2 regions of the Pseudomonas shirazica genome follow, and region 2 is predicted to be linked to the other one. Evidence: riboswitches for the same ligand, from Rfam matches in the RefSeq annotation. Region 2 holds a riboswitch; the other holds the start of a gene.
The links. A riboswitch is a leader RNA that binds a small molecule or an ion and turns the genes downstream of it on or off. The one in region 2 is predicted to bind cobalamin.
Positions count from the first base shown of each region.

Region 1: it holds a riboswitch for cobalamin, as region 2 does, so the genes downstream of both, IMX18_RS10255 (CbtB domain-containing protein) here and cobW (cobalamin biosynthesis protein CobW) in region 2, are expected to answer to the same signal.

Region 1 covers NZ_CP063456.1:2,246,053-2,251,838, reverse strand. The annotation lists gene IMX18_RS10265 (LysE family translocator) at 1-531, opposite strand, end outside; gene IMX18_RS10260 (GNAT family N-acetyltransferase) at 665-1,144, shown strand; cobalamin riboswitch at 1,555-1,777, shown strand; gene IMX18_RS10255 (CbtB domain-containing protein) at 1,871-2,059, shown strand; gene IMX18_RS10250 (CbtA family protein) at 2,070-2,756, shown strand; gene IMX18_RS10245 (cobalamin biosynthesis protein) at 2,756-3,142, shown strand; gene cobM (precorrin-4 C(11)-methyltransferase) at 3,176-3,928, shown strand; gene IMX18_RS10235 (DUF1272 domain-containing protein) at 3,995-4,237, shown strand; gene IMX18_RS10230 (response regulator transcription factor) at 4,457-5,071, shown strand; gene IMX18_RS10225 (transporter substrate-binding domain-containing protein) at 5,085-5,786, shown strand, end outside.
Region 2 covers NZ_CP063456.1:2,656,391-2,662,176, forward strand. The annotation lists gene cobN (cobaltochelatase subunit CobN) at 1-1,830, opposite strand, end outside; gene cobW (cobalamin biosynthesis protein CobW) at 1,834-2,901, opposite strand; cobalamin riboswitch at 3,002-3,214, opposite strand; gene IMX18_RS12065 (branched-chain amino acid aminotransferase) at 3,688-4,707, shown strand; gene IMX18_RS12070 (multidrug/biocide efflux PACE transporter) at 4,938-5,366, opposite strand; gene IMX18_RS12075 (LysR family transcriptional regulator) at 5,459-5,786, shown strand, end outside.

The sequences.
Region 1 (5,786 bases), 410 kb from region 2:
CGGGTTCTGCAACAAGTTGCGCAGGGCGCTGCCGAACATCACCCACACCCCGACGCTCGGCAGGTTGACCAGGGCGAACAAGGCAGCAATGACAATGACGTTGGTCACATAGCCCTGCGCCGGCGTGTAGGTGGTGATTGCCCCGACTGCCATCACCCAGGCCTTGGGGTTGACCCACTGGAATGCCGCCGCTCCCCAGAAGCCCAGCGGTTTGCGGGCACTGGACGAAGCTGTGCCGACCGGCCCGGAGGTGGCGATCTTCCAGGCCAGGTACAGCAGGTAGGCGGCACCGGTGTAACGCAATACCGTATACAGCGCCGGCCAGGCCTTGAACACCTCGCCCAGGCCCAGGCCGACAGCCAGCACCATCACCATGAAACCGACACTGATGCCCAGGGCGTGCGGGATCGAGCGACGCACACCGAAATTCACCCCGGAGGCAAGCAGCATGGTGTTGTTGGGGCCGGGAGTGATGGAAGACACGAAGGCGAACAGCACGAAGGCGGTCAGCAGGTCGGCAGAGGCAAGCATGGCAGGCAATCCACTTTTTTTATGGGTGCTGTCACACTAACGGAGTCGCCCTCCTCTGCGACCGGTACAGTTTAACGAAATTGTGTAGATACACATCGCTGTACCGCTACCATCAGATCAAGGAAGCCGTCCCATGAGCCTCACCATCCGTCCTGCCGTTCGCGCCGACGCCGAGCAGATACTTGCCTTCATCACCGAGCTGGCAGAGTACGAACGCGCCCGCCACGAGGTGATCGCGAGCGTTGCCGATATCGAGCACAGCCTTTTTGGCGAGGGCAGCACCGTGCATAGCCTGATGTGCGAGCGCGATGGCCGGGCAATCGGCTTTGCCGTGTATTTCTATAGCTACTCGACCTGGCTCGGGCGCAACGGCATCTACCTGGAAGACCTGTACATAACGCCCGAGCAGCGCGGCGACGGTGCCGGGCGGCAATTGCTGCGGCACATCGCCCGCGAGGCGGTGGCGAAGAATTGCGGACGGCTGGAATGGAGCGTTCTGGACTGGAACAAGCCGGCTATCGGCTTCTATCAGAAGCTGGGGGCCGAAGCGCAGGATGAGTGGGTGCGCTACCGGCTGGACGGGGACAAGCTTGCGGCGTTTGCCCGGGGCTGACCGGGTGGATGCTCACGGCATAGACCACTACAGGCCGAACCGGCTTACATGAGGGCTTGAGTGCGCATGCCTTGAGCTTTTCAGCGCCTGGGAGATCGAGCGCCGCCCGCGCGGCGCTTCGCGGCACAAGGCCGCTCCTACATCTGTTTCGGGCCAGTTACTCCTGTGAGTTCACCTCTGTCCGTCTTGTTTGTTCCATTCGATATCGAGGGGCGCACGACTGCTCCTCATCAATCTTCAGCCAAGCACCAAGGCTGCAACCCACCTGGCACGGGAGTAATTGGCCGGAAACAGATGTAGGAGCGGCCTTGTGCCGCGAAGCGCCGCGCGGGCGGCGCTCGATCTCCCAGGCACTGCAAAACCAAAGCCCTATCATCAGGGCAATTGACGCCAGCCCCGCCCCATGGTCTCCTTATGCCTCGCGTTCAGGTGCCCCCGATGGGGGTGAAACGGGAAACCGGTGCGTCACAGGCCCTCCAGCAGGGCCGGACAAGGCCGGTGCTGCCCCCGCAACGGTAAGCGAGCGAAGCGTCTGTACCACTGTGCCTGATCCCCGGCATGGGAAGGTGACGCTTTCCAGGAGCCTGGCTCCTCCTCGCAAGCCCGGAGACCGGCCTGGCGTTCATGAACACCCCGCGGTGGGCGGGCGCTGTTGCATTCCCCTGGGCTGCCACGCTCGGGGCTGCCGCGCTTGCCCGTTGCCCACAAAAAGCAGAGGAACGCGTCATGCCCGTCACCAGCGCCAAGCAACACAGCATTACCACCCCCGTCACCCTCAGCCAGCGTGTCGTCATCGCCATCGGCGCCAGCCTGCTGGGCCTGTGCCTGGTGTACTTCGCCGGCTTTTCGCACATCGAGGCCGTGCACAACGCCGCCCACGACACCCGCCACAGCGCCGCATTCCCCTGCCACTGAGTACAACCCGATGATCACACGCATTGCCCGCACCGCGGGCTTCAGCGGGTTGCTGGCGGCCTTGCTGCTGACCTTGCTGCAGAGCTTTTGGGTCGCCCCGCTGATTCTCGAGGCAGAAACCTACGAATCCTCGGCCCCCGTCGCCGAGCACGAGCATGCCGGCGAAGTGGCAGCGCATGAACACAGCGCCGAGGCCTGGGCACCTGAAGACGGCTGGCAGCGAGTGCTGTCCACCACCGGCGGCAACCTGGTGGTCGCGGTCGGCTTCGCCCTGATTCTCACCGCCCTGTACAGCCTGCGTGAACCCAAGCGAGCCGGCACCGGCGCACTCTGGGGCCTGGCCGGCTTCGCCGTGTTCTGCCTGGCCCCGACCCTGGGCCTGCCGCCGGAACTGCCAGGTACTGCCGCAGCCGACCTGGGGCAACGCCAGGCCTGGTGGATCGGCACCGCCAGTGCCACCGCGCTGGGCCTGGCCCTGTTGGTGTTCGCTCGCCACTGGTTGCTGAAGGCGCTGGGCGCTGTGCTGCTGGTCATTCCCCATGTGATCGGTGCGCCGCAACCCGAGGTGCACGAGAGCCTGGCCCCCGCCGCCTTGGAAACCCAGTTCAAAGTGGCCTCCTGGCTGACCAACGCCGCATTCTGGCTGGCCCTGGGCCTGATCAGCGCCTGGCTGTTCCGGCGCTCCAGCCAGGCCTGATGCCTGCCTTCTACGCCGGCTTCGGCTGTCGTCGGGGTTGCCCGGCGGATACGCTGGAAATCTTGCTGCGCCAGGCCCTGGCCACCCAGGGCCTGGCGTTGGCCGACCTGCAAGGCATCGCCAGCATCAGCCTGAAGGCCGACGAGCCCGGCTTGCAGCAACTGTCCGAACGCCTCGGCCTGCCTTTGGTGTTGTACGATACCGCGCAGTTGCAACCCTACGAACTCCAGCTCAGCCACCGCTCCGCCGCTGCCCATGCCCACTGTGGCTGCTGGGGCGTGGCGGAGAGTGCGGCACTGGCCCTGGCCAGCCAGCGGCTCGGCACGGCCAGGTTGCTGCTGACGCGCCAGGTACTGGGCCCGGCTACTCTCGCCCTGGCCTGTTGAACGTTTCACCCCTCTTTCCTGCAAGGACTTACCATGACGGTCTACTTCATCGGCGCCGGCCCCGGCGACCCGGAACTGATCACGGTCAAGGGCCAACGGCTGATCCGCCAGTGCCCGGTGATCATCTATGCCGGCTCGCTGGTGCCGGCCGCCGTGCTCGAGGGCCACCAGGCCGAGACCGTGATCAACAGTGCCGAACTGCATTTGGAACAGATCATCGCCGCCATGCGCAGTGCGCATGAGCAAGGCCAGGATGTGGCTCGGGTACACAGTGGCGACCCCAGCCTGTACGGCGCCATCGGCGAGCAGATCCGCCATCTGCAAACGCTGGGCATCGATTACCAGATCATCCCCGGGGTCACCGCTACAGCGGCCAGCGCCGCCCTGCTCGGCTGCGAACTGACCCTGCCCCAGGTAGCGCAGACCGTTATCCTCACCCGCTATGGTGACAGCTCGCCGATGCCGCCCGGCGAGCAGCTGGGCGAGCTGGCGCGCCATGGCAGCACCCTGGCGATTCACCTGGGGGTCAAGCACCTGTCGCGTATCGTCGAAGAACTGCTGCCGCACTACGGCACGCACTGCCCGGTGGCGGTGGTGCATCGTGCCACCTGGCCGGACCAGGACTGGGTGCGCGGTACCCTCGGCGATATCGTGGAACGCGTCGCGGCCAAGGATTTCCGGCGCACGGCGCTGATCCTTGTGGGCCACGTGCTGGGCGACACACCGTTTGCCGAATCGGCCTTGTATCGCGCCGGGCACGCCCACCTGTATCGCCCTGGCGACTGAGCATTGCCAGGTTCGCCGCAGGCGTAGCAGACTCCGGTTTCCCGCCTGCAAACAGGAGTCATGCCCATGCTGGACCTACGCCCAAACTGCGAGTGCTGCGATACCGATCTGCCGGGTGACAGCCCCGATGCGCTGATCTGCTCCTTCGAATGCACCTTCTGCCGCACCTGCGCCGAAACCCGTTTCCAGGGCCGCTGCCCGAACTGCACCGGCCAGCTGGTGGCACGCCCGACACGGGTCGGCCAGGCACTGGCCAACAACCCCGCCTCAACCCAGCGCGTGAGCAAATCACACTCCGCCTGCGCATGACGACTACAAAAACAGGCATCGCCGCTTTGCCAGGGTGATGTCTTTCCCACTTTTTGTAGGACTTTTCAACAACAAGCACGTGGACTTTCAACACTTCTATACTCGGCATTACCAAATTTCGGGAATGGTCGTATCGTGCAGCGCTTCCGATAACCCCACTTGCAGACGTATTCCTGAGTGATCCAGGAAGCGGACCACATCCTGACAGGAGTTTTCTTCATGACTACCGTGCTGATCGTCGACGACCACCCCATCGTCCGGCTGTCCTTGCGCATGTTGCTCGAACGCGAGCGCTTCCGTGTTGTCGGCGAGGTCGGCAATGGCAGCGAGGTGGCGCAGGTGGCCCGCGACCTGCGACCGGATGTGGTAATTCTCGACATCGGCCTGCCCGGCCTGGATGGCATGGAAGTGATAAAGCGCCTGCAATGCCTGGAGCCGGCGCCCAAGATCATGGTGCTGACCGGCCAGGCCACCGACCTGTATGTGCGGCGCTGCCTGGATGCTGGCATCGGCGCTTTTGTCACCAAGGAAGAAGACCACGAGGCGTTGCTGTTTGCCCTGAAAGCGCTGGTCAAGGGCTACTCGACCTTCCCGCAGATGTCGGTCAACAGCAACTCGCTGGAAAGCGAGCCAGTGCGCCTGTCCAGCCTGTCCAACCGGGAAATGGAGGTGCTGCGGCGCCTGGCGCGCGGCGAGAACAACAAGAATATCGGCACCTGCATGAACCTCAGCGCCAAGACCATAAGCACCTACCGGGGCCGCATCATGGAAAAGCTCAAGACCGAATCACTGGTTGAAATGGTCGACCTGGCCAAGCGCAACAGCGTCTACTGAGCGCTCGATGACAATGAAGCGCCTGCTGGCAAGCGCCCTACTGGTCATCGGCCTGGCCGGTTCCGGCGCGCTGCTGGCAAACAGCGAACCTCGCCAGTTGCTGGCACGCTCGGTCAGCGCCGCGTCCCCGCTTGCGCTGTCCAGCGAAGAGCGGCATTGGCTACAGCAACGCCAGCACCTGGTACTTGGCAGTTCGCGCCCCGACTACCCACCGCTGGAGATCAATGTCAGCCTGCACGACTACGAAGGCCTCAGCGCCGATTACGCTGGCATCATCGCAGAACAGCTGGGTACAACCATCGAAGTACGACGCTTCGACAGCCGCCACGAAGCCATCGCTGCGCTGCGCGACGGCCGTATCGACCTGCTGGGCAGCTCCAACGCCTTCGAGGCAGCGGATGCCCAGCTCAGCCTCAGTTCAAGCTACGCCGACGATCTGCCAGTCATCGTCACACGCGAGGGGCGCAGCCTGAAGAACACCCCCGACCTCGCCGGCCTGCGCCTGGCCATGGTCGATCATTACCTGCCGGCCAGCAGCGTCCGCCGCCTGTACCCCAAGGCGCAATTGAGCCTGTATCGCTCCACCCTGGCCGGGTTGGCCGCCGTCGAACTGGGCGAGGCCGACGCCTACCTGGGCGACGCCATCAGTACCGACTTCGCGATTGGCAAGAGTTACCAGGGCACACTGAAGATCGACCACTTCTGTCAGGTTGCC
Region 2 (5,786 bases):
CGGCGGCATCAGGTGGTCGATGATCACCGCCTGGGTGCGGCGCTTGGCCTGGGCACCCTCGCCCGGGTCGTTGACGATGAACGGGTAGATGTTCGGCAACGGGCCGAGCAAGGCGTCCGGCCAGCACTGCGCCGACAACCCGACGCCCTTGCCGGGCAGCCATTCGAGGTTGCCGTGCTTGCCGACATGGATCACCGCGTCGGCGGCAAAGGCATGGCGCAGCCAGAAGTGAAATGCCAGGTAGCCGTGGGGTGGTACCAGGTCCGGGTCGTGGTACACCGCGCTGGGGTCCACCTGGTAACCGCGCGCCGGCTGGATGCCGACAAAGGTCAAGCCAAAGCGCAGGCCGGCCACCATCAGCCGGCCACTGCGGTACATCGGGTCCTGCTGCGGCGGCCCCCAGCGTTCCAGCACGGCCTGGCGGTTTGCCTCTGGCAGGCGCTCGAAGGCGGCCTGGTAGTCGGCCAGGCTCAGGCTCTGCGCGCAGGGGCGCAGGTCCAGCTGGTCGAGGTCGTTGGTCACGCCACCGAGCAACTGATGGATCAGCTGCGTGCCGCTGCCCGGCAAGTCGGCCAGCGGATAGCCTTCGGCCTGCAGGGCCTTGAGTATGTTCAGCGCGGCCGCTGGCGTGTCCAGGCCAACGCCATTGCCAATACGGCCGTCCCGAGTCGGATAGTTGGCCAGCACCAGGGCTACGCGCTTCTGCGCATTCGGCAGGCGCGCCAGCTCGACCCAGCGGCGGGCCAGTTCGGCGACAAAGTCCATGCGCTCGGGGTGGGCGCGGTAGCAGACCACATCGGACTGGCTGCGTTCGCTGCGCCAGGCCATGTCTTTGAAACTGACCGGGCGGGTGATGATGCGCCCGTCCAGTTCGGGCAGGGCAATGTGCATGGCCAGGTCACGCGCCCCCAGGCCCTGCTCGCTGGCTTCCCAGCCAGGCTGGTTGTCTTGTGCGCAGATGGCCTGCAGTACCGGAATGTCACGACGGAACGGGCGCAGGTTGGGGCGCTCGGGGCTGGACAGGGCAAAGCCGGTGGTGTTGACCAGCACTTCGGCCCCCGCCTCGTCCAGCCAGGCTTCGACCTGCTCCAGGCAGGCACTTTCCTTGAGGCTGGCCACGGCGATCGGCAATGGGTTGAGCCCGGCCGCCTGCAGGCGCTGGCAGAACACATCGATGAACGCGGTATTGGCCGCCTGCAGGTGCGAGCGGTAGAACAACAGTGGCGCCACCGGCTGCTCGGGGTGCCACTGCGGGTACCAATCCTCCAGCGTGGCGCTGCCCTTGGCCGGGTGATACACGGCAGTGCGCGGCAGCGGCTGCGGCTCGTCCCAGGCATAGTCGCGGCCCAGCCACTGGCTGGCCAGGCAGTTGAACAGGTTGATGGCGTTGGCCTTGCCGCCCTGGCGCAAGTAGTGCCAAAGGCGTTCGGCCTGCTCGCCGCTGACACTGCCCAGGCTGGTCAGCTCCGGGTCCGGGCGGTCGTCACCCGGCACCAGGATCAGCTGCACGCCACGGCCGGCCAGCTCGACCAACTGCTCGACGCCATAGCGCCAGTAGCCGACACCACCGTGCAGCGACACCAGGATGACCTTGGCATGGCGCAGCACCTGGTCGACGTACAGGTCGACCGAGGCATGGTTCTGTACCTGCATCGGGTTGGCCAGGCGCAGGCTGGGGTAATCCTCGGGCAATTGCTCGGCGGTATCGGCGAGCAATGCCAGGTGCGAATCGCCGCTGCAGAGAATCACCAGCTCGGCGGGCGTCTGGCCGAGGTCGGCAATGCTGTCATCCGGCACGAAGCCGCCGGGCTGGGTCCGCAGCAGGTGCATGGGTCAGGCGCCCAGTGCCTGGCGTAGGCGCGCTTCCAGCTGGGCGGCGTCAAGGTCCTGGCCAATCAGCACCAGGCGGGTGATGCGCGGCTCGTCGGCGCGCCAGGCGCGGTCGAAGTGCTTGTCGAAACGGGTACCCACGCCTTGCACCAGCAGGCGCATCGGTTTGCCCGGGATGGCAGCGAAGCCTTTGGCGCGCAGGATGCCGAACTCCACCACCAGCTGGGTCAGGGCATCGAGCAGCAGGCTTTCGTCGGCTTCGGGCAGGTCGATGGAGATGGAGTCGAAGGCGTCGTGGTCATGATCGTCATGGTCATCACCGTCATGGTGGGAATCATGGTGGGTACGGCGACCATCGATGTGCGCCTCGGACTCGGCGCCCACACCCAGCAGCACCTCCAGCGGCAGCTTGCCGCTGCTGGCCTCGACAACCTTGACCGCCGGAGGCAGTTCTTCGGCCACCTCGGTGCGGACCTTGGCCAGGCCTGCAGCGTCGATCAGGTCGGCCTTGTTCAGCACCACCAGGTCGGCGCTGGCCAACTGGTCGGCGAACAGTTCGTGCAGTGGCGACTCGTGGTCCAGGTTGGGGTCGAGCTTGCGCTGGGCATCGACCTGGTCCGGGTAGGCGGCGAAGGTGCCGGCGGCCACCGCAGGGCTGTCGACCACCGTGATCACCGCGTCGACGGTGCAGGCATTGCGGATTTCTGGCCACTGGAAGGCTTGCACCAGCGGTTTGGGCAGGGCCAGGCCGCTGGTTTCGATGAGGATATGGTCCAGGTCGCCACGGCGTGCCACCAACTCGCGCATCACCGGGAAGAACTCTTCCTGCACGGTGCAGCACAGGCAGCCGTTGGCCAGCTCGTAGACGCGGCCGGTGGCTTCTTCTTCGGTGCAACCGATGCTGCACTGCTTGAGGATTTCGCCGTCGATGCCCAGCTCGCCGAACTCGTTGACGATTACCGCAATGCGGCGGCCCTGGGCGTTGTCGAGCATGTGGCGCAGCAAGGTAGTCTTGCCCGAGCCGAGGAAGCCGGTGACGATGGTGACGGGGAGCTTGGCCAGTGTTTTCATGTCGCATTGCCCTTGGCAGATTGGCGCGGGCATGCAGGACGACAGCCGCAGGCCAGGCCGGCCGGGCTTGTTCGCCACCGGATCACCCCGCCCGGTTGAAAGTCGAAAACGTGACGAGGCAGGTCTCCTGGCTCGCACCGTTCCATGTGCCCGCTGGTGCAGCAGGCTGGCGGGATGACGCCTTCCCGCGCGCGAGCGCAGTGGCTGTGTCGATCCGTTGTCGGTGCTTACAGTTGCGGGGGCAGCCGCGGCTTGTACCGCGTTCCCGTCTTAGCTTCGGCCTGGCCGAAGAACCTCGAAGTGGCAAGGCTACGCAGTGGCTGGCGGGTGGTCAACCATTGGCTCGCCTCGATTCTTGTAGCGCCTGTGAGATCGAGCGCCGCGCGGGCGGCGCTTCGCAGCACAAGGCTGCTCCTACATCTGTTTCGGGCCAATTATTCCTGAGGCAAAGGCGCGCGGCCCCTTGGTGTCCACCTCGATATCGTGCCGGACAAACAAGGCGGTCGCGCGCATTGGTACAGGCGTTACTGGCCCGAAACAAATGTAGGAGCAGCCTTGTGCTGCGAAGCGCCGCGCGGGCGGCGCTCGATCTCACAGGCCCTGAAAATGTTGTGGCGAGCACCTCGCAGCCCCACTGCAATACCTGCGCCGTGCCGCAATAAATGCATTGCAGGCTATCAATTCGTGACTGGCCGTTCCCGATCTGCCACGGATGTATTATGGTGGCGTGGTGCGCATATAACAGCAGCCCGAGCAATCGGGCACTTGCAAGACAATGAGGGTGTCATGAGCAACGAAAGCATTAATTGGGACAAGCTGGGTTTCGACTACATCAAGACCGACAAACGCTACCTGTCCGTATGGCGCAATGGCGAGTGGGACAAGGGCACCCTGACCGAAGACAACGTACTGCACATCAGTGAAGGCTCCACTGCCCTGCACTACGGCCAGCAGTGCTTCGAGGGCCTCAAGGCCTACCGTTGCAAGGACGGTTCGATCAACCTGTTCCGCCCGGACCAGAATGCCGCCCGCATGCAGCGCAGCTGCGCCCGCCTGCTGATGCCGCAGGTGCCGACCGATGTGTTCATCGAGGCGTGCAAGCAAGTGGTCAAGGCCAACGAGAAGTTCGTGCCACCGCATGGTAAAGGCGCCCTCTACCTGCGCCCGTTCGTGATCGGCACCGGTGACAACATTGGCGTGCGCACCGCCCCCGAGTTCATCTTCTCGATCTTCGCCATCCCGGTTGGCTCGTACTTCAAGGGCGGCATGAAGCCGCACAACTTCCAGATCTCCAGCTTCGACCGCGCAGCCCCGCAAGGCACTGGCGCGGCCAAGGTCGGTGGCAACTACGCCGCCAGCCTGCAGCCGGGTGCAGAAGCGAAGAAAGCCAACTTCGCCGACGCCATCTACCTCGACCCGCTGACCCACACCAAGATCGAGGAAGTCGGTTCGGCCAACTTCTTCGGCATCACCGCCAACAACGAGTTCGTCACCCCGAAATCGGCTTCGGTGCTGCCGGGCATCACCCGCCTGTCGCTGATGGAACTGGCGCAATCGCGCCTGGGCCTGACCGTGATCGAAGGCGATGTGGAAATCAACAAGCTGGACCGCTTCATCGAAGCCGGCGCCTGCGGTACCGCTGCGGTGATCACCCCGATCGGCGGCATCGAGTACAACGGCAAGCTGCACGTGTTCCACGACCTGGAAAAGGTCGGCCCGGTTACCCAGAAGCTCTACAACGAGCTGACCGGTATCCAGAGCGGTGACGTGGAAGCACCGGCTGGCTGGATCGTCAAGGTTGCCTGAGGCGCTTTAACGTTTTGAAAAACGGGGCATGCCAGCGATGGCATGCCCCTTTTTATTGGGTGCACCGGCTGCACCGGTGTTCGCGGCTAAAGCCGCTCCCACAGGTACAGCGCAAGCCTGAAGCCTGCGCCATCCCTGTAGGAGCGGCCTTGTGTCGCGAAAGGGCTGCGAAGCAGCCCCAGGATATCCGCGCAATGCACAAATCGAGGAGCAGCGCAGGCTGGTGGTTTTCATGCAAGGCGACGCTGCATCAGCAGGTGCCGGGCTTTGTCGAAAACCCAGTTGTACAGCACGGTGTAGGGCAGGATGATCACAAAGAAGCCCAACTCCACCATGAACGCCTGCAGCAACGAAATCTCCAGCATCCACGCCGCCACCGGCAGGCACCACACCACCAGCCCGGCTTCGAAGCCCAGGCCGTGTGCAAAGCGTGCGCTGGCCTTCCAGTGGATGCGCTCGGCTTGCACGTAGCGGTCGACCAGCGCGTTGTAGACCATGTTCCACAGCATGGCGATCACCGAGAGGGTCACCGCCAGCGCCCCCGCCGTCGCCAGCGACTTGCCCATGATCCAGGACAACAGCGGCGCACATAGCAGCACGGCGAACACTTCATAGCCGACGGCGTGAACCAGGCGTTCGCTGAAAGAGACATTTTTCATTGCAGATTCCATCCAGTGCGTGAGTCGTGCTTCCTATTTTCTTTGATAGAACTGATACTCGCGACATAGCTACCATCGATTTTATCAATACCATGCGCTACTCACCCGAAGCTCTGGTCGCCTTTGTCGAAGCCGCATCGCTGGGTTCGTTCTCCGCTGCGGCGCGCAAGTTGCGCAAAAGCCAGTCCACCATCAGCATTGCCATCGCCAATTTCGAGGCCGATGTGGGTTGCCCGTTGTTCGAGCGTGGCGGTCGCCACCCTACACTGAACGAGGCTGGGCGGCAGGTGCTGAGCCATGTGGAGGCGATTCTCGATGCCAGCGCCCAGCTCGATGCCCTGGCGGTGCGGCTGGCGGAAAACATCGAGGCACTGGTCTCGGTGGTGATGTCGGACAGCTACAGCGTGACCTTCCAGGGCG